3 regions of the Cohaesibacter sp. CAU 1516 genome follow, and region 2 is predicted to be linked to each of the others. Evidence: predicted binding sites of a transcription regulator. Region 2 holds the regulator's gene; each other region holds the start of a gene.
What was found. The regulator LexA, encoded in region 2, represses DNA repair genes until DNA is damaged. The targets are predictions, from matches to a motif close to TGTTCNNNNTGTGTTCNG.
Positions count from the first base shown of each region.

Region 1: the regulator LexA is predicted to act here: its motif matches at 3,331-3,348, upstream of FDK21_RS09085 (YifB family Mg chelatase-like AAA ATPase).
Region 3: the regulator LexA is predicted to act here: its motif matches at 4,648-4,665, upstream of rmuC (DNA recombination protein RmuC).

Region 1 is NZ_VANT01000002.1:465,201-474,943, forward strand. Features, by position in the region: gene FDK21_RS09065 (YraN family protein) at 1-171, shown strand, start outside; gene gshB (glutathione synthase) at 284-1,246, shown strand; gene FDK21_RS09075 (cytochrome c peroxidase) at 1,423-2,619, shown strand; gene FDK21_RS09080 (methylated-DNA--[protein]-cysteine S-methyltransferase) at 2,697-3,209, opposite strand; gene FDK21_RS09085 (YifB family Mg chelatase-like AAA ATPase) at 3,427-4,956, shown strand; gene arfB (alternative ribosome rescue aminoacyl-tRNA hydrolase ArfB) at 4,968-5,396, opposite strand; gene FDK21_RS09095 (tellurium resistance protein TerC) at 5,451-6,260, opposite strand; gene FDK21_RS09100 (FAD-dependent oxidoreductase) at 6,348-7,808, opposite strand; gene FDK21_RS09105 (TVP38/TMEM64 family protein) at 7,879-8,688, opposite strand; gene FDK21_RS09110 (DUF547 domain-containing protein) at 8,691-9,563, opposite strand.
Region 2 is NZ_VANT01000001.1:1,129,429-1,139,171, reverse strand. Features, by position in the region: gene FDK21_RS05230 (nitrite/sulfite reductase) at 1-618, opposite strand, end outside; gene FDK21_RS20575 (DUF2849 domain-containing protein) at 682-981, opposite strand; gene FDK21_RS05220 (peptidoglycan-binding domain-containing protein) at 1,303-4,188, opposite strand; gene FDK21_RS05215 (curli assembly protein CsgF) at 4,655-4,855, shown strand; gene FDK21_RS05210 (SH3 domain-containing protein) at 4,948-5,628, shown strand; gene FDK21_RS05205 (adenosylcobinamide amidohydrolase) at 5,763-6,455, shown strand; gene lexA (transcriptional repressor LexA) at 6,633-7,346, shown strand; gene FDK21_RS05195 (ComEC/Rec2 family competence protein) at 7,539-9,743, opposite strand, start outside.
Region 3 is NZ_VANT01000003.1:77,392-87,134, forward strand. Features, by position in the region: gene dapE (succinyl-diaminopimelate desuccinylase) at 310-1,503, shown strand; gene FDK21_RS10060 (hypothetical protein) at 1,638-2,213, shown strand; gene truA (tRNA pseudouridine(38-40) synthase TruA) at 2,210-3,004, opposite strand; gene fmt (methionyl-tRNA formyltransferase) at 3,006-3,932, opposite strand; gene def (peptide deformylase) at 4,013-4,540, opposite strand; gene rmuC (DNA recombination protein RmuC) at 4,697-6,046, shown strand; gene FDK21_RS10085 (DUF1868 domain-containing protein) at 6,165-6,878, shown strand; gene recR (recombination mediator RecR) at 6,882-7,526, opposite strand; gene FDK21_RS10095 (YbaB/EbfC family nucleoid-associated protein) at 7,653-7,976, opposite strand; gene FDK21_RS10100 (DNA polymerase III subunit gamma/tau) at 8,154-9,743, opposite strand, start outside.

The DNA.
Region 1 (9,743 bases), on a different contig from region 2:
TCGATCACCCCGCGCAACCAGCAGCGCATTGTTGCCGCCGCTTCCCATTATATTGCCAATCAACCCGATGACAGCATCAATAGCTATCGGTTCGATGTCATGGCTTTTGCCAAGGGCACTGGGGCCAAGCCCAACTGGCAACATCTGGAAGCAGCCTTTGATGCCTTTTAACCTCACCAGCCCGCAGGCCCGCTCTGCGGCCTTGAAATTGCGCACCAAAGCCGACATATAGTCCCTGTCCGGGGTATTCCCCACCCGCCCCTCATCCAGCCGGAGCCCAATCATGGCACAATCCCGCCCCCTTAAAGTCGCCATCCAGATGGATCACATCGAAAGCATCAACATTGCAGGGGATTCGACCTTTGCCCTGATGCTCGAAGCGCAAAATCGTGGCCATCAGCTGTTCCACTACACCGTTGACACCATGGCGATGGAAGATGGCGTGGTCTATGCACAGGTCGAACCGGTGGAAGTCCGCGATGAGCCGGGCAATCACTACACGCTGGGTGAAGCGGTGCGGACCAATCTGGCGGATTTCGACGTCATTCACATGCGTCAGGATCCACCCTTTGACATGGCCTACATTTCTGCCACCCATATGCTGGAGCGGATTCACCCCAAGACTTTGGTGGTCAATGATCCAGCTCAGGTGCGCAACGCACCGGAAAAGATCTTCGTCACGGAATTTCCCGACCTGATGCCGCCCACCCTGATCACCCGCTCCGAGAAAGAGCTGCGGGCCTTCAAGGAAAAATATGGCGATATCGTCATGAAGCCACTCTATGGCAATGGCGGTGCAGCCGTGTTTCGGTTGCGAAAGGATGACCAGAATTTCGGCTCTCTGATGGGTCTGTTCGGTGAGATTTTCGTTGAACCATGGGTGGCCCAGCAATATCTGCCGGATGTGAAGGCTGGCGACAAAAGGATCATTCTGGTCGATGGTGAGCCGGTCGGGGCAATCAACCGAATCCCCGCCGCAGACGATCTGCGCTCCAACATGGTGCAGGGCGGGCAGGCCCAGCAGACCAAATTGACCGAGCGCGAAAAGGAAATTTGCGCCCGCATCGGCCCGGCGCTGAAAGAGCGTGGTTTCATCTTTGTTGGCATCGATGTGATCGGCAATTATCTCACCGAAATCAATGTCACCTCCCCGACGGGCATCCGTGTCATCCAGCGCCTTGACGGCATCGATATTGCTGCCATCATCTGGGACAATATCGAAGCCAAACGGGCTGAAGCCGAATAGGTTGACATTTCTCAAGGCCAAGAGTCGGATAAGTTGCTTTTATCCGTTTAGAGGACCGTAACGACTTTCGAGCGCGCATTTTCGACTGGGGAAGGACCCTGCTTTGGACCAGAAAGCAGGGTCACGACTTTTTGGGGGATGCGATCAACGCTCGAGCTGTGACTTGTGAGGATAGAATGTCCCATAGTGCAAAGGCGCTGACCAAAGGCGTCGCGGCGGTCTCACTGGCACTGGCCTTCGGGCTTGTCAGCGCAAAGGCTGAAGAGCTGCCAACCCTGCCCACCGACAAGGCCACGCTGGAAGGCTTGGGTGCGGCGCTGTTTTTCGATGAAAATCTGTCAAACAACCGGACCATGTCCTGTTCCACCTGCCATGCGCCAGAAGCGGGCTTCGCCGATCCGCGCAGCAATGGGCTTGATGGGGCCATCGGCCGCGCCACCTCCCTTGGCGATGACGGCCAATCCATCGGCGACCGCAATGCCCCGACGGCGTCCTATGCGGCACTGACACCGAAATTCCACAAGAACAAAGACGGCCACTGGGTCGGTGGCCAGTTTCTTGATGGCCGCGAGCCGGATCTTGAAGGTCAGGCGGGTGGCCCGCCGCTCAATCCGCTGGAAATGGGCATGGAAAGCAAACAGGCTGTTGTCGAGCGCCTGTTGGAGAATGACGAATATGTCAGCGGCTTCAAGCTGCTCTATGGCGAGGATATCTTTGCTGACAGTGACAAAGCCTATCGGGCCATGACCGAGGCGATTGCCGCCTTTGAACGGACCGACTATTTCAGCCCGTTTGATTCGAAATATGATCGCTATCTGCGCGGCGAAGCGGACTTCACTCGTGAGGAGGAACTGGGCCGGACCCTGTTCTTCTCCCAGCAATTCACCAACTGCAATCTCTGCCACCAGCTGCATAAGCGCCCCGGTGTCGAGAAGGAGCTCTTCACCAACCACCAATATTTCAACATTGGTGTGCCGGAAAACAAAGCGCTTCGGGCCGCCAACGGGGTGGGTGTCGGCAGCATCGATCATGGTCTGGCAAGCAACGCCAAGGTCGACAAAAAGGCAGAGGATGGCAAATACAAAACCACCACCCTGCGCAATGTGGCAGTGACCGGTCCCTATATGCATAATGGTATTTTCGAGGATCTTGAAACCGTCGTCCGCTTCTACAATCGCTACAATTCCAAGGCGGCTGCGTCCCAGATCAACCCCGAAACCGGCAAGCCTTGGGGTGACCCGGAAGTGTCTGAAACCGTTGATACAAAGAAGTTGACCGAAGGCCCGGCCCTTGAAGAGGACCGCATCAAGGCCCTCGTCGCTTTCCTCAAGACCCTGACTGACCAGCGCTATGAGCATCTGCTGGAGCAATAGGGCCGACTGCATCCAGACAACCAAACCGTCGTGCAGCCTCTGCGCGACGGTTTTTTCATATGCTCTGTGTGGGGTGATTAAAAATCAAACCCCATCTGGTTGGGGCTATGGACCTGACTGGGAGTGATCTTTTCATGCTCCAGAAGCCAGATTTTGGTCTGCAATCCACCGCCAAAGCCCACCAGAGCGCCGTCCGCGCCGATCACCCGATGACAGGGCACGATGATCGGGATTGGATTGGCATTGTTGGCCATCCCCACCGCCTGCGCGCCACCCGGTTGCCCCACCGCACGGGCAATGTCCCCATAGGAGCGCAATTCTCCAAAGGGAATGGCCTCAAGCGCATGCCAGACCTCAAGCTGAAAGGGCGAGCCGTCCAGATGATAGTCGAGACTGAAATGGGTCAGATCTCCGGCAAAATAGGCATCCACCTGTCGCCGGGCCTCGCCAAAGGCACGGTCCTCCTCCACCCAATCCGGTTCAGGCTTGATTGGCTGGCCCTGTTTGGCGAAATGCAACCCATGAAGCCTGTCACCGATGCCATGAAAGGTCAGCGGTCCAATCGGACTGTCGTGATGACAATAGAGCATGGGTGCTTTCCCTATTCTTGCATCCTGCATCACCCTGCCGCTCCCTTCCGGTTTGCTCTCGTTCCTGACCTTTCCTAATACACCGATTTTTCCCATACGGCCAAGGGGACAGGTCGCCGATTGTTCGATATTTGTTCTTGATCCTGACAAATGCTCCCTCTATGATTGCAAGAAGTTGCATTTCTTTCTTCATCTATTTCAGGTTTTCGAGGCAGCCATGGTGGCTCATGTTCAGACGGTCTCTTTTCAGGGCATCGCTGCCCGGCCCGTGGATGTGCAGGTTCATGTTGCCTCTGGCCTGCCTGCCTTTACCATTGTGGGGTTGCCGGACAAGGCAGTGGCGGAAAGCCGCGAACGGGTGCGTGCTGCATTGACCGCTTCGGGTCTTTCCCTGCCACCCAAACGCATCACCATCAATCTTGCCCCTGCCGACCTGCCTAAGGAAGGCAGTCATTTTGACTTGCCCATCGCTCTGGGCCTGATGGCGGCAATCGGAGCCATTCCGGCCGATTGTCTTGATACCTACACGGTATTGGGGGAACTGGCGCTTGATGGGCGGCTCGCGGCTGTGATCGGGGTTCTGCCGGCAGCCATGGCGGCCAATGCCGATGACCGTGGCCTGATTTGCCCCAAAGACTGCGGTCCGGAAGCCGCATGGGCCGATGCGGACATGGATATACTCGCGCCTGACAGTCTCATTTCGCTGGCGAACCATTTCAAGGGCAGCCAGCTTTTGGCGCGTCCCCGGGCAGGCATTCGCCAAAATGATGTTGCAGTGATGGATCTCAAGGATATCAAGGGCCAGGAACTGGCCAAGCGGGCGCTCGAAGTCGCTGCCGCGGGCGGCCACAATATGCTGATGGTCGGCCCGCCGGGCTCGGGCAAGAGCATGCTGGCCTCACGCCTGCCGACCGTCCTGCCGCCCTTGTCTCCGGCGGAACTGCTCGATGTATCAATGATCCAGTCCATTGCCGGCCTGTTGCCTCAGGGACGCTTGTCGCCCGCCCGTCCCTTCCGGGCGCCCCATCATTCCGCCTCGATGGCGGCAATGGTCGGTGGCGGTATGAAGGCCAAGCCGGGCGAGGTGGCCTTGTCGCACAATGGGGTATTGTTTCTCGATGAACTGCCGGAATTCTCGCCCCAAGTGCTCGACAGTTTGCGCCAGCCGATCGAAAGCGGCGAGGCGGTTATATCCCGCGCCAACCACCGGGTGACCTATCCAGCCCGCTTTCAACTGATCGCGGCGATGAATCCCTGTCGTTGCGGTCATGCAGGTGAGCCGGGCTATGTCTGCAAAAGGGGCAATCGTTGCGCCGCCGATTATCAGGCCCGGATTTCCGGTCCCTTGCTTGATCGCATCGATCTACGCATCGAAGTGCCTGCCGTCTCCGCCAGTGATCTGATGTTGCCGCCGTCGAAAGAAGGCTCAAAACAGGTGGCCGAGCGGGTCGCCAATGCGCGGCTGTTGCAAAGCCAGCGCTTTGTGGCGCTTGGTCTTTCTGCCACCATGACCAATGCTCAATGCCCGGCAAGCGTCATTGAACAAGTCTGTGACGTCAAGGGCGAAGCCCGCAGGCTGCTGGCTCATGCAGCCGAAAGCATGGCCCTGTCGGCGCGTGGCTATCACCGCATATTGAAGCTTGCCCGAACCCTGGCCGATCTCGCAGGACGCACCCAACCCGGCAAAACCGACATAGCCGAAGCGCTGAGCTATCGCATGACGGCAGAAACCTCGTTGGTGGGGTGAAGGCTGCAGGGTCAGTCGAAGCTTTTTGACGAGCGCATTTTCTTCAGGGCACCGCGCTTGGTTTTGCTATCCACCCGGCGCTTTTTGCTGGCCCGGGTCGGCTTGGTGGCAATGCGCCGTTTTGGGCGGTAGGTTGCCTTGTCGATCAGGGCCACCAATCGCTCGAGCGCCTCTTCGCGGTTGCGCGCCTGCGTGCGATGGCTTTGCACCTGCATCACCAAAACCCCGTCCTGTGTCATCAAGTGCGAGGCCTGCTGGCGCAGATTGGCTTTGACATAACCGGGCAGGGAGGGGGAATTGCGCACGTCAAACCGCAACTCCACCGCCGTCGAGACCTTGTTGACATTCTGACCGCCGGGACCGGAGGCGCGGATGAAGCGTTCCTCCAACTCGTCCGGATCAAGGCTCAAGCCTTCCTTGATGATGATGCGATCAGACATGGTCTTTCTGCTTTCTTCGGGCGGCTTTTCCCGATGGCTCTCGGGATACGGCCTTCAGGCGGGATGCTTCATCTGGCCGCGTTTCAGTTCCAGCTCGCGCTTGGCAATCAGCTTCCTTTGATAACGCCCTTGGACGATATCGACAACCACCAACACCGCCAGAACGAAGTAGAAGGTGCTCTTGGCCATCGGCTCGATGTGATAGCCAAAGAAGGAGAGATGCGCCAGATGTCCGCCTTCGGACAACAGCATGATGCCGACAATGAACAGAACAAACAGGCCAAGCACCTCATACATGCGGTTCTTTTGCAGAAAGTCCGACACCGTATCCGCCAGATAGATCATGCCAAGCCCGGAGACGACGATGGCAGCCGCCATCACCAGAAAAACATTGGTCAGCGCCATGGCCGACAAAATGGAATCGAAGGAGAAAACCAGGTTCATCACCACGATCCAGGCAATCGCCGTACCCGCAGATCGCTTGGCTTCCGAACCATGGCTTTCCAGATCATCAAGGCTCAGCATATGCATGATTTCCTTGAAGGCGGTATAGATGATAAAGACGCCCCCGATCAGCACGATCAATGCATGGACATTGACGTCCCCCTCCAGAATACCGTCCCAATGGAAGGCGACAAACGGTGTCTGGAAGTAGGAAATGGCCGACATGATGGCAAATAGCAGCAAAAGCCGCAGTCCGATGGCCAACCCGATGCCGACCTTTCGGACCATCGCCTGTTTCTCTGGCGCGACCCGTTTTGATTCGATGGAAATATAGAGCAGGTTGTCAAAGCCGAGCACCGCTTGCAGCAGGGTCAGCATCAGGAGGGTAAAGAGATTGTCGAGGGAGAAAAGTTCAGCCATGGGGTCAGTTTATCCGGTGCAATAGGCAGCGATAAAAGACTCCATGACCACTATCTTGGGCTCGGTAATGTTGGTCGATGGCGCCTTCTATCCAAAGGATTTGAAGAAGGAAATGACACGCCGAATCGAGGACTTCTTCGGCAGATCGCCATAATAGGTGATTGCCGCCCGTCGTCCAATCTCCGAGAAAGTCGGGTAGGGGGATATGTAGCCGGTGATGGCCTTGATATTCATTTTCTGGCTGACGATCAGCGACCACATATTGATGATCTCGCCCGCATTGGCACCCACCACAGACGCCCCGAGCACAACGCCCTTCTTGTCGACAATCACCTTGATCAGGCCGCTTGTCTTGCGCTCTGCCTGCGCCCGGTCATTCTCGCCATAGGGCCAGCGCAGCACCTGAAAGCCACGATGCTTTTCGCGGGCCTGATCTTCATTCAGCCCCACATGCCCCATTTCCGGGTCGGTATAGGTGACCCACGGAATGATCGAGCGATCTTCCTTGGCCCCCATCTTGAACAGGACCGAGCGAATGACAAGACCCGCATGATAGCCCGCAACATGGGTGAATTGCAGCCCACCGGTCACATCGCCAATGGCATAGACCCGTCGGTTGGTTGTTTTCAGCGTCGGTTTGACCTTGATGCCTTTTGCATCATAGGCGATCTCGGCATTCTCCAGCGCCAACCCTTCGACATTGGGGCTGCGCCCGGCAGCAACCAGCAAATGGGTGGCTTCCACCACCTCTTCCTCGCCCGCTTCGTCCTCTCCTGTGGTGAGAATGATGCGCGCCCCATGAGGATGGGTTTCGGGGTCCGCTGCTGGCTCGATGCGGGCAATCTTGACGCCCTCGCGCAGTTCCACCCCATCCTTGCGGATCTGGTCGATCACCACTGCGGTCAGCTCCGGGTCGTCCTTCGCCAGCACATTGAACGCTTCGAGCACGGTCACCTCGGCGCCGAGTCGACGCTGAGCCTGTGCCAGCTCCATACCGATCGGCCCGCCGCCAATGATGACAAGCTTTTCCGGTCTTTCGGTGAGGGTAAAAATCGTCTCATTGGTCAGATAGTTGACCGCGTCCAGACCGGGGATCGGCAATTTTGCGGCCGACGACCCCGTGGCGATGACAAAGGCGCGCGCAGTGATCTCGGTTTCACCATCGGCGGTGACAACCGTTTTGGCATCCTTGAACTGCCCGGCCTGCTGGATGACTTGCACACCCAGCCCTTCGAACCGCTCGACCGAATCATTGGGCTCAATCGCCGCGATGACGGAATGGATGTGATCATGCACCGCCTGATAGTCGACGCGCGGTTCGACCGAACTGATACCGAACGGATGGGCATTGCGCATCCCATGGGCCTGCTTGCCTGCGGCGATCATGGCTTTGGACGGCACGCAGCCATAATTCAGGCAATCGCCCCCCATCTTGCCCTTTTCCAACAAGACGACCTTTTCCCCGAAAGCAGCGGCTGCGGCCGCCACGGTCAATCCGCCCGAGCCTGCTCCGATGACGCAAATGTCGGCTTTGATCTGTTCAGTCATGAGTCTTCCTTTCGGGCGCAATCACTCGCTCGCCATGCTTATTAGTTTTGCGTGTTCAACGCCCGGTCTTTCAAGAGCTTTCTTTGCTACCGCGCCATTTTTTGACCGCCTTGAGGGCGGGTGGGATCAGCGATACGACACCCAGCGCCACAAAGGCGGCAATCAACTCCGGCGTGATGAGGGCTGAGGTGTCCAGCGTCACACTGCAATTGGGGTCGGTGGCACAGGCTGGATTGGCCGCCTTTTGAGCCGCGATGATGCTGTCGAGCCCCGCCCCAATGAAGGCATAGGCAAAGGTGCCCGGCAAGATGCCGACAAGCGTGGCAAGGAAATAGACGCCGAGCCGCACATTGAAAAGCGCCGGCACCACATTGATCAACCAGAAGGGAAAAACCGGTACGAGACGCAGGAACAACAGGTAACTGAAGGCATTGTCTCGAAATCCTTCGCTGAACCGGTCAACAAAGCCGCCAGCCCGTGCCCGCAGCGATGCGCCGAAGGCCGAACGTGTGGCCAGAAAGATCACCGATGCGCCCACCGTCGCCGCCAACACCGTGGCTGCCCCGCCAATGGCCCAGCCAAACAGCAAGCCCCCGGCAATGGTCAGGAAGGAGGCGCCGGGAAAGGACAAGGCCACTGCGAGAATATAGGCCAGCATATAGCCGCCCAGCATCAGTCCATAATGCGCGCTGACCTGACTTGCCAGCCATTCGCGATGTCGGACCAGCGAATCAAGGCTGAGATAGTGATGCCAGCCCTGGGAGAAGCCAAAGGCCATCAACCCGCCAATGGCAATCAGCGGACCCCATTTTTTCAGCTTGCCAGCAAGGCCGGAGCCACTGCTGTTATTCTGTGCGCTGTGTGTCATCTGTTCTGCCATGGTTATCGTGCCTCATTCAACGACCAGTCATACCGATAGTCATTGATTTTGCTATTCTTCTGAAGTCGTGTTTGCAGGGTTGGATTGGCATATTTGAGCCAGTGGGCCCGCATTTGATTGGCAGAGCCAAAGTCCGACTTGTACCATTTGTAAAGGCTGGAGACGGTCACTCCGGTTCCGCCAGCCTTGATGCCGCGCGGATGATTGACAAAGGCGCGGGCCGCCTGATCCAGCTGTTTGTCGATGGCCTTGCCGCGATAGGCCTCCTGACGCAAATCCGGGCAGCCGATGGAGGCACAATTGAACCCATAATGGAGCCGTGGATCCTTCCATGTCGCGCGGGCAATCTCATGCTCGATGTCATCAAGCGACAAAGCCTTGCCGCCGACCGTCACCAGCTCCTTTTTCCACGGGCCGGACGAAAACAGGCCGCCAAGTTTGATGTCGCGGATCGACTGGACAGGATAATGCTCGAGGATCACATCCAGTGTCTTGGCATTATAGAGATTGATCCAGTAAGCCTTGGCCGCGTTGTTTGACAGGGTTGGTACGGAAACCTTCTGCATTTGCGCCAGATAGGCCTGCAATTGCGGCCGAGCCGCTTGCAAGCCACGGTAATTCACCCGTGTTGAACCATCCCCGGTCTTGACCACATAGCGTGCCAACAAGGTGCTGAAGCCCGAATGATCCACGCTTCCATTGCCCTGTGGCTGAAAATGCCTGGACAGCGCTGACGCATGGGCGGGACCATGGGAGAGGGCGACAATCATGCCCGCAGCAGCCAACAGACTGAAAGCCAGTTTCAGTGTCACGGCCTGTGGCTGCAGCTGTTTGGCTGTTGTTTGGGGCTGGCTTGTGTTTGTGTGTTGGGACATGATTCTCTTCGGGTTAATCTGTGAAACAGGTGTCGATAGTGTCGTGTGGCTGGATCAGGCCCGTTTGCGATCCGCCTTTCCAATCTTATATAGAAGGAAATTCAGGACTTGTGACGGCTCTCACCGTCATTTGATCTGCCTTCAAGCCCGCCTCACGGCCCTGTTATGAACTCAAAGGGC
Region 2 (9,743 bases):
CCCGCCACCGACATAGACGTCAAAGCCAACGCCGCCATCGGCCAATTGCACCAGCTGCAAGCCAATGTCATGAACACGGATTGCCGCACGGTCCTGTTTGGCTCCATTGATGGCGATCTTGAATTTACGCGGAAGGAAGCTGAACTCCGGATGCAGGCTCGACCACTGGCGAATAATTTCCGCATAGACCCGTGGGTCAGCCACTTCATCATGGGCCGCACCGGCAAAGTGATCCGTCGTCACGTTGCGGATACAGTTGCCTGATGTCTGGATCGCATGCATGTCCACTTCAGCCAGATCCTGTAAGATATCCGGCGTATCAGACAGCGACGGCCAGTTATATTGAACATTCTGTCGGGTGGTGAAATGCGCATAGCCACGGTCATATTTGGTTGCGACATCGGCCAGGCGATGCAGCTGACGGCTATCGAGTGAGCCATAGGGAATGGCAACGCGCAGCATATAGGCATGGAGCTGGAGATACAGGCCATTCATCAGGCGCAAGGGCTTGAACTCATCTTCGGTCAGCTCACCGGAAACGCGGCGTTCAACCTGGCTGCGAAACTGCGCCACACGCTGGTTTACAAAGGCGGCATCGAATTCGTCATAACGATACATGGTCTGGTCCTTGACTTGAAAATCCGTTAGGCGGCAATAGTGCGGCTTGCCCTATATGGTCACTCAGTCCGCAGCCGTCGAAAATTGGCGCTCGAGAGGAATGGCATCAAAAGGCTGAATGGTTGGTCCGTCCGACCGGATACGCTCCCGCAGCCGGTCTGCCACAACGTGGCCATTGTCCTGTTTGCTTACCGGGATGACATCAAGACTGACAATCATATCGCTCTGCTCACCAAGCACGGTCTGAGCCTCATCGCTCGTGTCATAAAGCCGCGCGCCCTGAAGATCCTCGACCCAGTGATGCGCTGCCGCCAGATACACGACTATGCCGTCAAGCAATCTATTGCCCGTTACAACAAACATGCTGTTTCTTCCCAATGGTATGGCAGCCGGACAAGCGGCGCCCAAATACGGTAAAAAGGGGTATTGAGTATCCCCTGCTGTCATTGTTGAACGAGATTTAATGGCTTTCCCACGCAGCAACAATGAAGAGACATGCGAAAGGCGAAAGCGATTTACCCACGCGGGCAAAGATCGAACGCCGTGCTACAGCAGACAGTCGGGATAAGATTTTATTCTATTCCCCCACACCACGAAAAAAGGCTTCCCGGCACGATGCGCCAGTGGGAAGCCTTTTTCCTCTCTATCGATTCTGCCAAGCAGGCAGAGCCTTGTCCTTGAAGCTTATTGCCGCAACAATGGAACAACGTTGCGTGGATTGATCTGATCGCGCAATGGGCGCAAGCTCACACATCCCCGTCCCGGCAAGAATCTTGCGCCGGGTTTACAGGCACAGGAGGTCCGCGATGTCTTGCGCATATTGGGATAGCGGCAAACGCACTTCTCGCCCCGCTTGATGGCCGTTGTTCCATCACAGCGCGGTGGCTGCGGCACGACCACCTTCTGACAGCCACGACCGGGCACAAACTTCAAGCCCGGCAGACAGCGACATGCGGTGTTTGACGTTTTCGCCATGAAGGGATAGCGACAATCGCAACGGTTGTTGCGCAACACTGTCGTACGGGCATCACAGCGTGGGGGCCGAGGTCGATCCAACCGCACACATCCCCGGCCCGGACGCAACTTGGTTCCACGCGGGCAGGCACAAGCCACCGGCGACCGGCGCACCATATTGTCATAGCGGCAAAGGCAGGCCTTGCCCCGTTGAATGGTCGTCGCCTGATCACAAGCAACCGGTTGTGGCCTTGGCCGATCTACGCACCCTCGTCCCGGTACAAGGCGACTGCCGCGCGGGCAGACACATTGGGTCGGCGAGATCTTGCGCATGCCATCATAGCGGCAGGAACAACGGTTGCCCCGCGGCCGGGTTGAGCGCAAATTACAATCCGGCAATGGCACCACAATCGGTGGATCAAAAACCTCTGGTGGCTCAACGACTGGCGGAGGAGGCAGAGGAACACCCTGAAGCGGTACATCCACACAGGACTGCCTTGAGCGATCCCCAATCGGCGTTCCGGCATTGGCAAACAACGCTGGTGACAAGTCGCCTGTAACAGCCATTCCCAGCAAAGCCTGCAATTCTTCAAGGCCTCGCCGCGTGTTCGGTCCCATCCGGCCATCCACCCCACCGGAGCGGATACCATTGGCTTCGATCAGCATCTGAGCTGCCGTCACTTGCTGAACCGGTGTCTGGCCCACACCCAAGAGAGCACAATTGTCAAACCGGCGATCTCGCGGTGGGGCTGCCAGACGCATATCAAGGGTCAGGCGATGGGTTTCCCCCGCCTCAATCCGGATTCTATCCGTAAGGCAAAGGACCGACGCGCCAATCACCCGAGAACAATGCCAGTCTCGCCCACGCGACACCCGTACATCAATCACATCGGTGCCAGAGAAGCTGTCGGTGACCATCAGACTGTCCGTATAGGCCCGATCGCCGCGGTTGGTCACCGCGATCGAGAAGGCACAGCGATAGGCGCGGTTTGCGCGATCAAGTGAACAATCACTAATGCTGCGCTTCAGAATGCTCAGCTCAGGTGGTGCAGGCTGGTCGGGCAGCGGGATGACCGGCGGTTCCTCTTCCCTCTGTTCGGGCTGCTCTTCTGGTGGCTGATATCCGATGCCCTGACAACCATAGATTTCCACATCCCCGACCAAACCACTGTCACTGCGATCGGGATAGGCGCCGTCATAATCGATGAAATGGCTCTTCCATGGCGGGCTATTCTCTTGCCGGGACAAATCGAATGGCTGCGCTTGCACCCCATCAATCCGCATCGCACCACCGTCTTTCAGGCGCTCATCCAGATTGGGCGCAAAGCGCAGACGTTCACCACTGCTCCAGAGCACATTCTGGCAGGCATCTGCGTCCATCTTGCCGTTTGCGTCATAGTCGGGCCCCAGCGCCACACCACCGGTGCCATTGCTATACTGACTGGCAAAGCCGATGGCATAGGGTTCGGGCTGAGCCCGCCAGCTGTCATCACGCTCTTTGACGAAGCGCAGCACCTCAGCCCGCCGCGCCTTGGTCACCTTGGAAAAATCGAACGAGCCGACACGCTCCCCACGCTGGGCAAGGATCATCGAACCATCAGGCCCAAAAGCAATATCAGTAATCTCAAGCGGAGGAACTCCGTCCGGCAGGATCAGTTCTTTGCGGGCATCAAACAGGAAGCCGCCATCACCGGGCGCAATACCAACCGACCAGATCTCCGGCCCGTCAGCCACGGCATAAAAGAGCCGCCCCTCATGGGCAGCCAAGCCCCAGACCCGTCGTTCTGCAGGGGCGAAGTGCCAACTCTCCGGATCCTCAACATCAAAGCTGGGATCACGAATATCAAGACGCGCCGTGCCTTCATGGGAGACCTTCGGCAGCCCGGCCAGAGACCGCGCTGTGGTTCCGTGGTCAAAGGCCTCGAGCACATTGCCATCCATATCAAGGCGGAAAATCATCCCCGTTTCCAGATCGGAGACGAAAAGTTGCTGGCTCTGTTTGTCAAAGGCAATATTGCCAAGGGCAGGCCCAGCATTGGCTTTGCCCGCCAGCTTGATCGAGGCAAACAGCGAGACTTCTCCGCTCACGCCATCCACTTTCCAGACGCTGCCCGGCGCATTGTCCGGGTTCGGTCCAAACAGCCCTTCCATAAAACGGGCATCAGCTCGCCCGGTCAGCAGCTTGTCTTCCTGCCCGTCTCCATTCTGGTCCGCACCGGAGATCGGAAGACCATAAGCTGACGTCGCCGTCAGATAAAGGCTGGGCGCCTCTGCGTCATCCAGTGCTATACCGAAAATCTGCCCGACCGCTCCGGCTGGAATTGTGACATAAGCGGGTCGTTTGGCTTCTTTGCCTTCAAACGCCCCCAAACCATCAACCGGAAAGACGGAGACCGAGGCTCCTTCGAGATTGATAAAGCCGTCCCCGCTTTCATTGGTGCCCGAAAAGCCAGACATCACAAGGCTCGGCCCCTTGAGAAATCTGTCATTTCCTGCCAACTGGCTGCCTTGAGTCCCAACCGTCACGGTTAAATCTTCGGGCACAGCGACCGGATCACGCGCCTTTGCTCCGGTGGAAACGATCGTCATGCCGAGAAGGAATGACGCAAGTGTCATCCAGCGCGACGCTCTATAGCAACTGATAATACACATTCGATATTGCTCCCCTCATCAGGCATCCTCACAACTGGTCAAACCAGCCCTGCCTGTTTGCGCTCCGAACAAGCGAAATATTGCCCCGGATCGCACCACACGCACGCATTGTACCATTCGATAGAGGCAGAATGAGGCAGCAAGCCAGAAAAAGACAAACTCTGGCAGTCATCCACCGCAAGTAGGCTAGTTTTGGCCTTTTCATGCGCTCCAGACCGTCAACCGTTGCAAGAAAATCACGCCCTAACCACAATCTGTAATTTATTAGATTGACTAGATACAACCAGTACACTAACAATCCTTTCAGTTGTATACAAAATTTAATTCAACTTATACGAATTACGCCTCATCAGGCCAGACTTAAGTGACCAATGACAGGCAATTCCAGAGCGGACTGCCATCCAGAGTGTCATTGACCGGGGGAAAAACAGTGAAAAGACTTTTCGTTCTTGTCGGCATTCTCGCCGCAACTGGCCCCGTCGGGGCCGCCGAACTGACCTACACGCCGGTCAACCCATCCTTCGGGGGCAACGCGTTGAACTCATCACACCTAATTTCAACCGCCAATGCCCAACGCACGGCGACTGCAACACCACGACCATCACCCAATCGGGTTACTCCAACGACCTGAACAGCGTCACGCAAACCAACACCGGCGATGATGACAACAGCATCACCGCAACGATCATTGGTGGCAACAATGGCTCGACCTATATTGGCGGTGTGAGAGAAACGCTCGACGGCTATGCAGCGAATGTGGGGGTTACCAACGGCGAGCTCATTCAGAACGGCACCGGCAACACGATTGAGCTGAATGTCAATGGCGAAGGGCAGTGTATTTTGTCTTTCTCAGCCACAGGGCAAGACGCGCTCTATCCCATCAAGCCGCAAAACTGCATCAATCAGTTGGCAAGCATTCGCGGCTGGACGCTGAAAAACAATCAGTTGATCTTCGTTGACGACAAAAAACTCCCTCTGGCAGCGGTAGGTGGCAACCAACAGCGCATTTCCGGAAGGTTCCTGCAAAGTGGAATGCCCCTCATTCTGGAAAAGGCAGCTTTGGCACAACAGGTCACAGCCTCCAGAAAGGCTATTCGCTGTTCCTATCTCGGCTATGGCCAAACCTGCGCCAAACCGCGACAATTCGCCCCCCCAGCGATGGGCACCGACGGAACAGCCGACATCAAGGCACTGGTCAATCTCAACGTCCGCAGCGAGCCCCGCAACAATGCCACGGTCAAAGCAGTCCTCAAACCGGAGAGTTGTGTCAAGGCAACCTTCTGCAGTCTCGCTTCTGACGGTCTTTGGTGTCGCATCAAACTCAATGATGGCATCGGTTGGATCAAGAAACAGGCCGTCAGGCAGAAGCAATGGCCGATCCTGACCTTCGTCAATGGCTGCTGACAGGCCGGGCAGCACCTTTGAGCCAATCGACGGGCGCAATCGAGTCATCTAAGAAGGGGAAATAAGGCAATCCGGGTAAACATACTTGCTTCTCGGTCGAGCCGACCGTCCCTTTCATAGATGATTGACGCCCCGTGACAAATCCAGCCTCTCCCCTTGCTTCCATCACACTCGCCTGCCCTTGGCTGACGATCCAGTTTTCCCGCACCATGCGTGTGTTGAGTTGGGCCATCGACCGCCCCGGCCTTGTCGAGGCCGACCGTATCCTGTGGCGAGAAGTCAAGAACCATGATCTGCCGGTTGACCTGGACGTGCGCACATGGCTGCAGCATGAGCAGGACAAAAACGGTTTCACCAATGCAGTCACGATGCTCACCTCACGCAGCATCACTCGATATGAGATTGCGTCTGCAGAAGTGGACGAGGTATCAGCGCTGTGTGTCGCAACCGTCGGTTTGTCGAACGCAGAACGGATCGGCGTGCGGGTTGATCATCAGGACAAGGACTGGGGTACCATCAACATTGCCGTGCTGCTTAGCGAAGGCCTGACCGAAGCCGCCATGCTCGAAGCCAGTTCGATTGCCACCCAAGCCCGGACAGCGGCCATTTGCGACGCGCACTATGCGATCCCGACCGGCCTTGCGACAGGCACAGGAACGGATTGCATCGCCATTGCCGCCCCCATCGGCGACACTTGCTTTGCCGGCCTTCATACGGCCATTGGCGAAGCCATCGGCAAGTCTGTCTATGACGCAATCGCCAAGGCTGTTGCCGACTGGATTATGGAAAATGATCCCGCCAACAAAGGCACAAAGGCTGTGTCCTGACTGGCACCCTCCCACCTTGAACAGCAGCGCAAGGCAAGAAACCGCGGTTACATGCGACGAATGCAGAATTTCCCCTTGCGGAACACAGAGGGAACAGATATGGTTTGTTCGTGATTTGTGCCACAGATGTCTCGCTTGATTCTCAGCCGGGCATTTTGCTTCAGACAGGAGACAGCAATGCTTACGCGAAAACAGCATGAACTTCTGATGTTCATCAACGAGCGCATCAAGGAAACCGGCGTTCCTCCTTCCTTCGACGAAATGAAAGATGCCCTCGATCTGCGTTCCAAATCCGGCATTCATCGCCTGATCACGGCGCTGGAAGAAAGAGGCTTCATCCGCCGCCTGCCCAACCGCGCTCGCGCACTCGAAGTGCTCAAGCTGCCAGAAGCGAACAGCCCTACTCTTCATTCCGCCACCCGTGGTTTCTCACCCTCCGTCGTAGAGGGCGGTTTGGGCAAGAAGAAAACCCCTCCCGCCAGCAAACCGGTTGCCGACGAACAAAGCAGCGGCGTCTCTGTCCCTGTCATGGGCCGCATTGCTGCCGGTGTTCCCATTTCCGCAATCCAGCATCAGTCTCACACCATTTCCGTGCCTGTTGACATGCTGCGCGGTGGCGAGCATTTCGCGCTTGAGGTGCGCGGCGATTCCATGATCGAAGCGGGCATTCTTGATGGCGATACCGTCGTGATCAAGAAGTCCGACGATGCGGTCTCCGGAGATATCGTTGTCGCACTTGTTGATGATGAAGAGGCAACCTTGAAGCGCCTGCGCAAGAAAGGCGGCTCCATCGCACTGGAGGCAGCAAACCCGGCCTATGAAACCCGGATATTCGGACCGGATCGTGTTCGGGTGCAGGGCAAGCTTGTTGGCCTAATGCGTCAATACTAATCGCGGCTGGTTCGATCGCCTCAAAGCAATCAACACAATAGGCCACCCAAATCCTTTGGCGAGCCCAGTTTGGGAGGCCAAAGGCCCGCAGGGCATCACGGTGTCTAATTCGATATCGCGGTTGCTGAATGCCACCGTTGATCAAGACACCTATGGCGCGATGACCAAGTAAGCGTCATTGCCAAATATGTGTCATTGCCAAGGGCGACGCCCCGCGATGAAGGATGCAACTTCGTGCAGCTCCCAGTGATGGCTTGCCGCAGTGCCATCATAAGTCGTTATTGGCCGTCTCGCTGCTGTATCCTTGGCGTTCGACACAGAGCTTTTGCCGCTTTTGTCCACGACAGGTCTTGCAATCTGCTCAAACCAGACAAAACGGCCCCCCCCCTCTGCCAACTCATCCGGTCCAATGCGATGGCGAGGTCCCGCACATGCGGCAGGAATAGGTAGCTTCGAGACGATGATGTCGTGCGTGGCACACTCTTCGTCAAAGGCAGACGCCTTGCGCACCAGACCAATCGAAAGCGCTGTCGGACGACCATCCGCCCGATGGAGACCAGCAGCAAAACAAGCAAGCCGGTCACATCCCGCCTTGGGCACCTTGCCCTCTTCCTCATGGCGTGTTGTCACACGCACAGCAGCGCGTAGCCCTGAAGTATTCCGTTCGCCTTCGGCATGAGGGTCGTCTTCTGCTCGGTTTGCGGCCAGCAAGCGGGCATCACCGTCAAAATGCAACAAAGAGGCAAAATCAATCGTGACGCGTTTCGAGCCGATCTGATGCCATCTCTGGTCTGTGCCTCGATAGGCCACCCTTGTGCCATTGCCAGAAATCCAGAGATCGGCAGGCACGACCAGATGCCAGACCAGCAGAGCGGCCCCAATCGGAGCAAGCGCCAGCCAAGCAAGCCCACCACGGTGGATGGCATAGGCCGCAATCGCCAGTACAAACAGCCACAAGACCATACCCTGCCCACTGACCACCAACAGCTGTTCATCTGTATGCTCGGCAATCCAACGCGCAGATGCAATCACCCGCTCCAGTCCCCAGCCGACCAGAGGCAATGTCAGCGCCTGCAACCCAACGGGCACCAGTGCGACGGAAACCAGCCCAAACGGCATGACAATCAGACTGATGATCGGCATCACCATCAAGTTGGCAATCAGGCCCAGGGGAGCCATCTGCTGGAAATGGGCAATGGAAAAGGGCAACACAGCGACACCCGCAATCAGGGAAGTTGCGCCGATTCCGCCGATCCAGCGCACCGCCGTGCGTATCAGCGCCATCCAGTGCAGGCCGGACGCGTGATATTGCGTTCCCCTGTCTTCCTGCTTTACCCGATAAGCAATGCGCATCACCCGTATTCGGTCATAGGAGGCGATCAGTGCAGCGGTGGCAGCAAAGGACATTTGCATGCCCGCCTCAACCATTGAATAGGGCTGAAAGAGGATCACCGCAATCAGGGCCAATGCCAGATTATGCAGGGTCAGTGCCGGACGCCCCAATATGATTGCGATCAGAAAAATCGCCATCATCAGAAAAGCCCGGATCGTCGCAACCGACCCACCCGACAGAACCAGATAGCTTGCAGCACAAATAAGGGCGATGGCCGCAGCCCATTGTCGGATCGGATATGACAAGGCCAAATGCGGCACCAAGGCAAACAGGGCCCGCACGCCCCAAAAGATCGACATGGAAACAAGCGCCATATGCAGCCCTGAAATGGCAAGTATATGCGCCAGACCACTCTGCCTGAGAGCTTCTTTCACATCACTGGCCAGATAGTCTCGCTTGCCGACTGCCAATGCTATGGCAAGGCCTCCGGCCTCCCCTTCTATCCGCTCCAAAATCTGCGTGGCGATCGCACTTCTCTTGCTTTCGATCCCGTGCCGCGCCCCATCCCACCATGCCACAACACCCGTATCCTGCGCCTTTGGCAGCCGCTCAATCTTGCGCCCCATATAGCCTTGCCCGCCGATCGAACGCGCCCAGAGATAGCGGGCATAATCAAAGGCACCGGGATAGGAAGGCCGTTGCAGCGGCTGCAATCTGGCCCATAACCGGATCCGCTCCCCCACCGCAAAACGCTCCCCCAACGCCTTGCGCACCAGCAGCAGACGCTGTGGCAACGGATCGGTTCCAATCCGGTCAATCGTCTCCACGCGGAGTGTCCAGCGTTCATCTTTGCGACCGTTCCGCTGCCGATAGTCGATATGATCAATCACCCCTGTGATCGCGCTGGATAGCTCTCTCTGCAAGACTGGGGTGGCCGCAAACTGCCCGTGATAACTGGCAACAGACAGGCCGGACAGCGCTGAGATGGCCAGCAGAAGAACAAAATCCACCAGCCCCTTTCTGGCCCGCCGCCATCCCCATAGAGCGCTTGCCAGCATCAAAGT
Region 3 (9,743 bases), on a different contig from region 2:
TTCACTATGGTAGCGCCCGCAGACTTCGATTTGCAACGTCGCAATCTTACGTCCCGCAAATCATCGATTTGTCGCCTGTTGCCAGATTTCTGTCGCAGACGGGCCCTAGACTGCGTGACACCGAGCAAATCGGTTCTCTGTGCCATGAAGCAATCCTGCGCATGTCCATTTGCCGATTTGCTGCCGTGATGCCCGTGCCGTTCGCCCCGCTTCCTGCGGATGAGCGGCTTGAGACTTTGTTGTGCACCCGATCCAGACCGGCCAAGCCTACCGAGGTGGCCGAACCGGTTGCCGGGATCCGTCCAGACCATGAAAGCAGCCTCTGTCATGACCAACGCCCCCACCGCATTGGAAGTCACCCGAAATCTTATTCAATGCCCCAGCGTCACTCCGAAAGAAGGTGGCGCGCTCGCCTATCTCGACACATTGCTGAGCCCCAAAGGCTTTGAAGTGCAGCGCCCCGTCTTCAGCCAGGACGGCACGCCGGACGTGGAAAATCTGTTTGCCAAGATTTCGGGCGGCGAAGGCCCGCATCTGATGTTTGCCGGACACACCGACGTGGTGCCAACGGGGGATGAAAGCCTTTGGACTTTGCCTCCCTTTGCCGGTGAGACTAAGGACGGCAAGCTCTATGGCCGCGGTGCGGTGGACATGAAGGGGGGCATCGGTGCCTTTGCCGCCGCTGCGCTGAAATTCATCGAACTGCATGGCCTGCCGCAGGGCAGCATCTCCTTTCTGATCACCGGCGATGAAGAAGGCCCGGCGCTCAACGGCACCATCAAGTTGCTCGAATGGGCCAAGGAACGTGGCGAGAGCTTCTCTGATGCCATCGTGGGCGAGCCGACCAACCCGGACGCTTTGGGGGATGCCATCAAGGTGGGTCGTCGTGGCAGCCAGTCAGGCACCCTGACGGTGACCGGCCAGCAGGGCCATGTGGCCTATCCACATCTGGCGCACAATCCGGTGCCGGTTCTGGCAGACATCGTTGCCCGTCTCAACCATGCCATCCTTGATCATGGGACGGATTATTTCCAGCCGACCAATCTGGAATTCATTTCCTTCGATGTCGGCAACGAGACCTGGAACCTCATTCCGAAATCAGCCAAAGCGCGTTTCAACTGCCGCTATAATGATGTCTGGAACCCTGAAAAGATCGCCGATTTTGTCCTCAGCCACGCCAAGGACATGCTGCCAAATGACAATTTCGACGTGACGCTGGATTTGCAGCCGGACATTTCGCAGGTCTTTCTGACCAAGTCGGAGAGCCTGATCAACAATTTCACCGCGTCGGTTGAGCGCATCACAGGCCGCACGCCGGATCATTCCACTGATGGCGGCACATCGGATGCCCGCTTCATCAAGAATTATTGCCCGGTCATCGAATTCGGTCTGGTCGGCCAAACGATGCACAAGATCGATGAGAATACCGACATCAAGGATCTGGAGACCCTGAGCGAAATCTATCTCGACTTCCTCGAGCATTATTTCGGCATCAAGGGATAAATCTCGTTGAAAGATCGATCGGAAAAGGGCTGGCATTGCTGGCCCTTTTTTGTTTCGACTTGCTTGTAAAGAACAGGGGCATTATGTCTCTGCCCATCGGCACCTTTCATCCGTGGTTATTCCAAAGAGGCCCCATGTCTTACATCCTTTATCATCTGGAACTGGCCTGGGCCTTTGTTCGCGGGCAGGATGACGCGCTGTATGGAATGGATGTGTCACGGCGCGGGCTATGGCTGTCCTTTCTGGCCATTGTGATCGTCGAGCCGATCCGCCTGCTTTATGCCTTCCTGTTTGGTCAGATGGACAATTTCTTGCTGTTCCGCGAGGGGGGATTGGGGCTGTATGGCTTGGAATTGCTGTTGGACTGGGGCATGGGTCCGCTGGTCTTTTTCGGCTTTTGTACGATCTTTGGCTTTCGCGACCGGCTGGTGCCGCTGATTGTCAGCATGAACTGGCTCGGCGTTGTGGTGCTGATGATCATTCTGTTGCCCGGCGCCTTTGCCTTGTTGAGCTTTGTGCCCGCGATCCTCGCATTGATGGTCTTGCTGGGCATTTATGGCTTCACGCTCTGGATTTCGTACCGGCTTTATCGCTTTGTGCTTGGTTGTCCACCTAGCATGGCAATTGGCCTTGCGGTGTTGATGCTGGTCTTGGCGCTATGGTCGATCATGGTGTTTGACCGCCTGACCGAAGCCCTGCCTGCCGCTTAGCCCTTGCTATGGCCGCGCCATGGGGCTTCGGGGATGACGAAATCGGCATCTTCCGGATAGTCGACTTGCGTTAGGTAAAGCCCGTCCGGAGGCGCAACAGGGCCGCAGGCGCGGCGGTCGCGGGCTTCCAAAATGTCACTGACCCATTCGACCGGCTTGCGGCGTGATCCGACCTCGGCCAGCGAGCCGACGATCGAGCGGATCTGGTTATGCAGGAACGAGCGTGACATGGCGTCCAGATAGACCCACTCGCCCTCGCGGGAAATGGTCAACTTCTCCATCGTCCGCCACGGGCTTTTGGCCTGACAGGCGGTGGCGCGGAAGGTGGTGAAATCGAAATGGCCAATCAGCCGATTGGCGCCTTCCTGCATCAGATCAACATCAATCGGATAGCTATATTGCCAAGCGCGGCCCATTTCAAAGGTCAGCGGTGCCCGACGATTGCAGATGCGATAGCGATAATAGCGGCGGGTGGCCATGAAGCGGCTATCGAAGGCATCCGTCACCTTTTCGATGCCCAGAATAGCGACGCCGGTTTCCTTCAAAAAGTGATTGAGCGCCTCGCGCACTTTCTGGCTATGCCAATCGCGCATCAGATCGAAATGGGCAATCTGCCCGGTGGCATGGACACCGGAATCCGTTCGCCCCGCACCAAACAGGGTGACCTGCTCGCGGGTGAATTTGAACAGGGATTGTTCGATCAGCCCCATCACGGTCGGCGCATTGTCCTGCCGCTGCCAACCGGCAAAGGGACGGCCATCATATTCAATCAGAAGCTTGTAGCGAGGCATCCTAGCCGATCACCTCACCGACTTTCAAATCTGCACCGCGCTGGAACTCGTCGGCCTTCATCGCGCCCTTGCCGGCCCGTTGCAGCTCGATGAGGCGAATGGCCCCTTCGCCGCATGCGACCGTCATGTCGTCGCCAAGCAAAGTGCCGGGGGCGCCTTGGCCATCGGCCAGCTCGGAGCGCAGGATTTTCACCCGCTGGGCCTTGCCACGAATGGTCATTTCGCACCACGCACCGGGGAATGGCGACAGACCACGGATCTTGTTGTGGATCTCGGATGCCGGGCTGGCAAAATCGATCCGCGCCTCGGCCTTGTCGATTTTCTTGGCGTAGGTGACGCCTTCCTCAGGCTGCGGCTGCGAGCCAAGGGAGCCACGGGACAGGGCCGCCAAGGCACGGACCATCAGGTCAGCACCAAGCACCATCATCCGGTCATGGAGGTCTTGGGCGGTCATGGTGTTCGTGATGGCAATGGTCTCGGACATGGCAATATCGCCGGTATCGAGCCCTTCATCCATGCGCATCACCTGCACACCGGTTTCAGCATCCCCTGCCATGATGGCCCGCTGGATGGGGGCCGCGCCGCGCCAACGAGGCAGCAGCGAGCCATGCAGATTGAGGCACCCCTCAACCGGTGCATCCAATATGGCTTTGGGCAGCAACAGGCCATAGGCGACAACCACCGCAACATCGGCATCAAGGGCGCGGAATTTTTCCTGCTCTTCTTCCGATTTCAGCGAGGTGGGGGTGAAAACCGGCAGGCCAAGCAAAGAAGCCTTTTCATGCACCGGCGTCTTGCGTTCATCCATGCCACGACCGGCGGGACGCGGCGGCTGGCTGTAAACCGCAACCACGTCGTGGCCCTGCCCGACAATTTCCATCAGGGTCGGAACCGCAAAATCCGGGGTTCCCATGAAGATGACACGCACCATGATTGATCCTTGCTTCTGGTCTTGGCGCCTTTCGCCCGGGGCGATGACAGCGCAATGGGCATTTCAGCGCAAGCGCCCTAAAGTATGCCCTGCTTTTCCTGCTGCTTGGCAAGTTTGGCGAATTTCTTGATCACCCGGTCGCGACGCAATTTCGAGATATAGTCAATGAAGAGCGCACCATTCAGATGGTCGAATTCATGCTGCACACAGGTGGCCAACAAGCCATCGCAATGCATTTCCTGATCCTTGCCAAACTGATCCATATAGCGGATCTTGATCTCGGCGGGACGCTCGACCTCGGCATAATATTCCGGGATCGACAGGCAGCCTTCTTCATAGGTGCTGATCTCTTCCGATTTCCAGATGATTTCCGGGTTGATGAAGCAGAGCGGCTTCTTGTCGTCGCCTTCCTTGGCACAGTCGACGGTGAAGAGCCGTCTTGTCACACCAACCTGCACGCCCGCCAGACCAATGCCCGGTGCGTCATACATGGTTTCAAACATGTTTTCGACAAGGCGTCGAAGGTCATCATCGACGCGCTCGATGGGAGCCGATTGCTCGCGCAGGATCGGGTCCGGCAATTTTACGATATCCATTACAGCCATGGGAGGTGATGTAAGGCCTGGCATGGCTGGCGTCAATCACAAACAGGGCCAATCGGGCCGATTTCCGGGGGTTTTGTCGAAAAGGAGGAGGCGGTGTCCGACTGCCGTGTTCTCTTTTTGTTTCTGACTCTGACGAATCGATCTATAGTGCGCGGCATGAATGAGATCGCGATCACCATTGGCCAGCATGGCTTTACCCTGTTTGACCTGCTTCTTGGCGCCATCGGCCTTTTCGGGTTGATGCTTGTGTGGGTGCTGATATCAGTCCAAAAGCAGTCTCGCGAGCGCGATGATGCGTTTGCCGAAGCGCGGGCGCAACGGGCACAGGTGGAAGAACTGACACGGCTGCAGACCGAGATGACCGGACGCATGCAGACCATGTCGGAGATCTTTTCCTCCCGCCAGAGTGAAATGGCCCAAGCCCTGACCAACCGGATGGACGGCATGGGCCATCGCCTGACCCAGACCGTCTCCAAGAGCCTGACCGACAGCCAGAAGGCGACAGGGGACAATTTGCGGGCCCTGCATGAAAGGTTGGCAGTGATCGACAAGGCACAGGGCAACATCACCGAACTGTCGGGCCGGGTGGTCGAGTTGCAGCAGATTTTGGCCAACAAGCAGACCCGAGGCACCTTCGGACAGGGGCGGATGGAGGCCATCATCGAGGATGCCCTGCCGCCTCAGGCCTATGATTTCCAATATACCTTGTCCAACAACAACCGCCCCGATTGCGTCATTCACATCCCGAATGACGCGGCCGTTCTGGTGATTGATGCCAAATTTCCGCTCGAGGGCTGGAGCGCCGTAAAGGATGCTCAAAATCCGGACGAGGACAAGCAAGCCCGGACACGCTTTCGCAACGACGTCAAGAAACACATCAAGGACATTGCCGAGCGCTATTTTCTGGTTGGCGAGACGCAGGATACGGCCTTCATGTTTGTGCCGTCCGAGAGTCTGTTTGCCGATCTGCATGAGCAGTTCGAAGATATTGTCCAGCTGGCGCATCGCAGCCGGGTGGTGATTGTGTCGCCCTCTTTGTTGACCCTGTCGATACAGGTGGTGCAATCGGTGCTGAAAGATGCCCGGATGCGCGAGCAGGCCCATATCATCCAGCGCGAAGTGGCTTTGTTGATGGAAGATGTCGCCCGGCTTGATGATCGGGTGTCCAAGCTGCAAAGCCATTTTGGCCAGACCCAGAAGGACATCGACCAGATTCTCACCTCGACCGGCAAGATCGTCAAACGGGGTCGCCGGATCGAGGATATCGATGTCAGCGAAGCCGAACTGGCGATCCGCGATGGGCAACATGCCCCTCAAGCCGACGTGGCCAACGCAACGGCTGCATCGGCCCCGACTGCCGAGCCGCACCCTCAAGAGATTGCTGGTTCGCCTCAGCCACGCCGCCCCTTTGGCATCGCATCACCGGACAAGCCGCGCGAGAACGACCCGACCGAAGCCCAGATCGAGGCGCGGATGGCCTCTCTGTTTCATATGGATGATCGCTGATTGCTTGCCGGTCTCACCGGGCGGTGGGCTGACTATGACCGCTGGCTCAGTCATCAAACTGCAACACCCCTTGCTTATCTATCTTTGCTCTCCCTCTTCCCTCAATCAGAGGCGTTCCATGACCCTGTCCTCCCTGCCTAAAGAGCTGCATTTTTTCTCGTCCACGCTCAGCCAAACGCCGTTGCGCCATATGGGCATCCGGCACACAACAGATGGTGTCTTTCTGAAAGAACCGGGCAACACGATCGTGTGTCACTTGGTCAAGGATTCTCTCTCTGCCAAAGCCGTGCTCGATGCGCGCACCCGCATGCAGTCGCTGCCAGAGGCTGAGAAGCTTGCCTATACCGCGGTAAGCAGTCTGCATATGACGCTGTTTCAAGGCATCATCGAAGGGCGCCGGGCGCTGCCCTATTGGCCGGAGGATCTGGCCCTTGATACGCCGATCGACGCGATGACCAAGGCCTATATCGAGCGGCTCGACGGTTTTGAAGCGCCGGGTCGTTTCAAGGTGGAAGTCATCGGTGCGACGCCCAATGGCCTCACGGTGGCAGGTGTCACAGAAAAGGACCGGCAGGGGATGACGGTCTGGCGTGACAAGCTGGCCGGTATTTTCGGCTATCGCCATCCTGATCACGAGACCTATATGTTCCACATCACCTTTGCCTATCTGCTCGAGCGCTTCAGCGATGAAGCGATGCTGACATGGGAAAAGGCTTTGAAGGAAATTGTCGATGATCTACGCGAGGCCGCGCCGATCATCGAACTGGCACCGCCTGCCTTCTGTTCGTTTGAAGACATGAACCATTTCGAAGAATTGGTTGTGCTGAAATAGATCTCAGCCGAACGCCTTGCGGCTGCGGATGGCCTGCAACAGGGTGCCTTCATCGAGATAATCCAGCTCGCCGCCAATGGGTACACCATGGGCGAGCTGGGAGATGGTCACTGGCTCGAAGCTCGGGTCGGCGGCTTGCATGGCTTTGGCCTGAGCCTGCAATTGATCGGTGATATAGTGGGCCGTGGTCTGGCCTTCAACGGTGGCATTGACACCGAGAATGATCTCCCTGATTTCACCCTTGGCGGTGCGGGCCAGCAGACCGGCAATGTTGAGATCATCCGGACCGACGCCATCAAGCGGCGACAGGGTGCCGCCAAGCACATGATAGCCGGCATTGATCACCGAGGCGCGTTCGAGCGCCCAGAGGTCGGAGACATCCTCGACCACCACCAGCAACGACGGGTCGCGGCGTATGTCGGTGCAAATGGTGCATGGGCTGGCACTGTCGATGTTGCCGCAGGTCTCGCAAACCTGCACCTTCTCGACCGCTTCGGCCATGGCGGCGGACAGAGGGACGAGGAGCTGTTCCTTGTTCTTGATCAGATGCAAAGCCACACGGCGGGCCGAGCGCGGCCCCAATCCCGGCAACCGCGAAAGCAATTTGATCAGCGCCTCGATTTCCGGACCAGCCATCGATTTTGCCATTGTCGTCTCTTCTCATCTCAAGCCGCACAATGCGGGCAAATGATCATGCTTTGTTGGCGATGGCGGCAGCGGCGGCCTCCATGGCGGCAGCGCCGGTCTTGTGAGTGTTTCTGACCGCCTGTGCGATCAGAAAGGCAGCTTCATGCCTGCAGGCAAGCCAAGGTCACCTGTCATTTTCTGCATTTCTTCCTGCATGGCCGCTTCGACCTTGGCTTTGGCGTCATTGTGGGCTGCCATGATCAGATCTTCGAGAATTTCCGCATCGTCCGGGTTGATCATCGATGGATCGATGGAGATGGCGACGATTTCGCCCTTGCCGGACAGGGTCACCTTGACCATGTCGCCACCGGACACGCCGGTTGCCTGCATCTGGGCCACTTCTTCCTGCATCTGAGCCATTTTGGCCTGCATTTCCTTGGCCTTCTTCATCATTTTCATCATATCCATGATGGTCATCCTCGTCGTTTGTCGTTGGGCGATCGCCTCGGCTTGTCCCGAAGAGTCGAGACAGGGACGGATCGCATATATCGGCTTCTGCCGCCGGTTATTTCAGAAAGCCGCTTTCAAAAAAAGCCGGATAAAGGTCTGTCTGGATAAGGGGCCATCGATGACCCTGCCTGCAAGGGGCTAGTCGTCAAAGCCAAGCTCGGACCCGTCATCAAGCGCAAAGACCACGGCATCCTCATCCTCGTCTGCCGGGTCTTCGATGACGGGGGCAAGGAATTCTTCTTCAAAATCACGATGGATGCGGACGTCGACCACTTTGGAACCGGGGAAAGCCTTGCGCACCGCTTCGACCAGCGGATGTTGGTCGGCGGCTTCGCGGACTTCGCGCTCGCGCTCTTCCTTGCGCTCGGAGAGGGTGGCTCCGCCCCCTTCATTGGCCAGATCCACATGCCAGCGATCACCGGTCCATTCACTGAGTTTGCGACCGATTTTCGATTGGAAGCCTTCACTGTCGAAACCATCATAGGCAATGACCAGATGGCCCGGTTCGACCGAGACAGGCCGCACGGCGCTTTCCAATTGCAGCTTCAAAGCAATGTCACGATTTTTGTGAGCCAGCGCCACGATCTGCTCAAAGCGGGTGATGACCGGTTTGACCGATTGATTGCTTGGCTGCGGGCGGTTGGCGTCGACCGCTTGCGGGCTGCGGGCCGCCAATTGCTTTTCGCTCTGGCTGGCAACCAGACGCAGGTTGGCCCTGTCGTCTCGGTCCTCCCTGTCTTCCTTGATCGGCTCGACATGCCCCATTGGCATGGCAGCGGGTGTGGTCGCGGTGCCAGCCCCCGCATGCATCGCGGTTGGGGCACCACTTCCGCCATTATTCCCATAGGGTGGCGGATCACTCGGTGTAGCACGGGCCTCTGATCCAGCCGGCAGACGGGCATCTGGCGGGGTGGATGGGCCCGACCCAGCGCCTGATGGCATTGGCGGGCGATAATCCTTGTTGGTCAGCATTTTCAGCGCTTCATCCGGGCTTGGCAGATCGGCGACATAAGCAAGACGCACCAGCACCATCTCGGCAGAGGCCAGCGGGCGGGGCGAGGATTGCACTTCGGTCAGCCCTTTGAGCAGCATTTGCCAAGCGCGCGACAGAACCCGCACGGACAGCTGGGAGGCAAAATCGCGCCCGCGCTTCTTCTCAGCCTCGGTTGCGGCCGCATCGGAATTGGCGTCCGGGGTCAGCTTCAGCCTTGTGACCAGATGGACAAAGTCGGCCAGATCGGACAAAACCACCGCCGGTTCAGCGCCGATATCATATTGAGCTTTCAGTTCCTCCAAAGCAGTGGCGATATCGCCCTTCATCACCGCTTCGAACAGATCAATCACCCGGGCACGGTCGGCAAGACCGAGCATCTGGCGGGTGGTCTCAGAGGTGATTTTGCCTGCCCCGTGGGAAATGGCCTGATCGAGCAGAGAGAGCGAGTCGCGGGCCGAGCCTTCGCCAGCCCGGGCGATCATCTGCAGCGCGTCCTCCTCGATATCGACCTGCTCTTTTTCGCAAATGGTCTTCATATAGGCGGCCATCTCGGCTGCATCGATGCGGCGCAAATCAAACCGCTGACAGCGGGACAGGACCGTCACCGGCACCTTGCGGATTTCGGTGGTCGCGAAAATGAATTTCACGTGCTCGGGTGGCTCTTCCAGCGTCTTCAACAGGCCGTTGAAGGCGGCGGTGGAGAGCATATGCACCTCATCGATGATATAGACTTT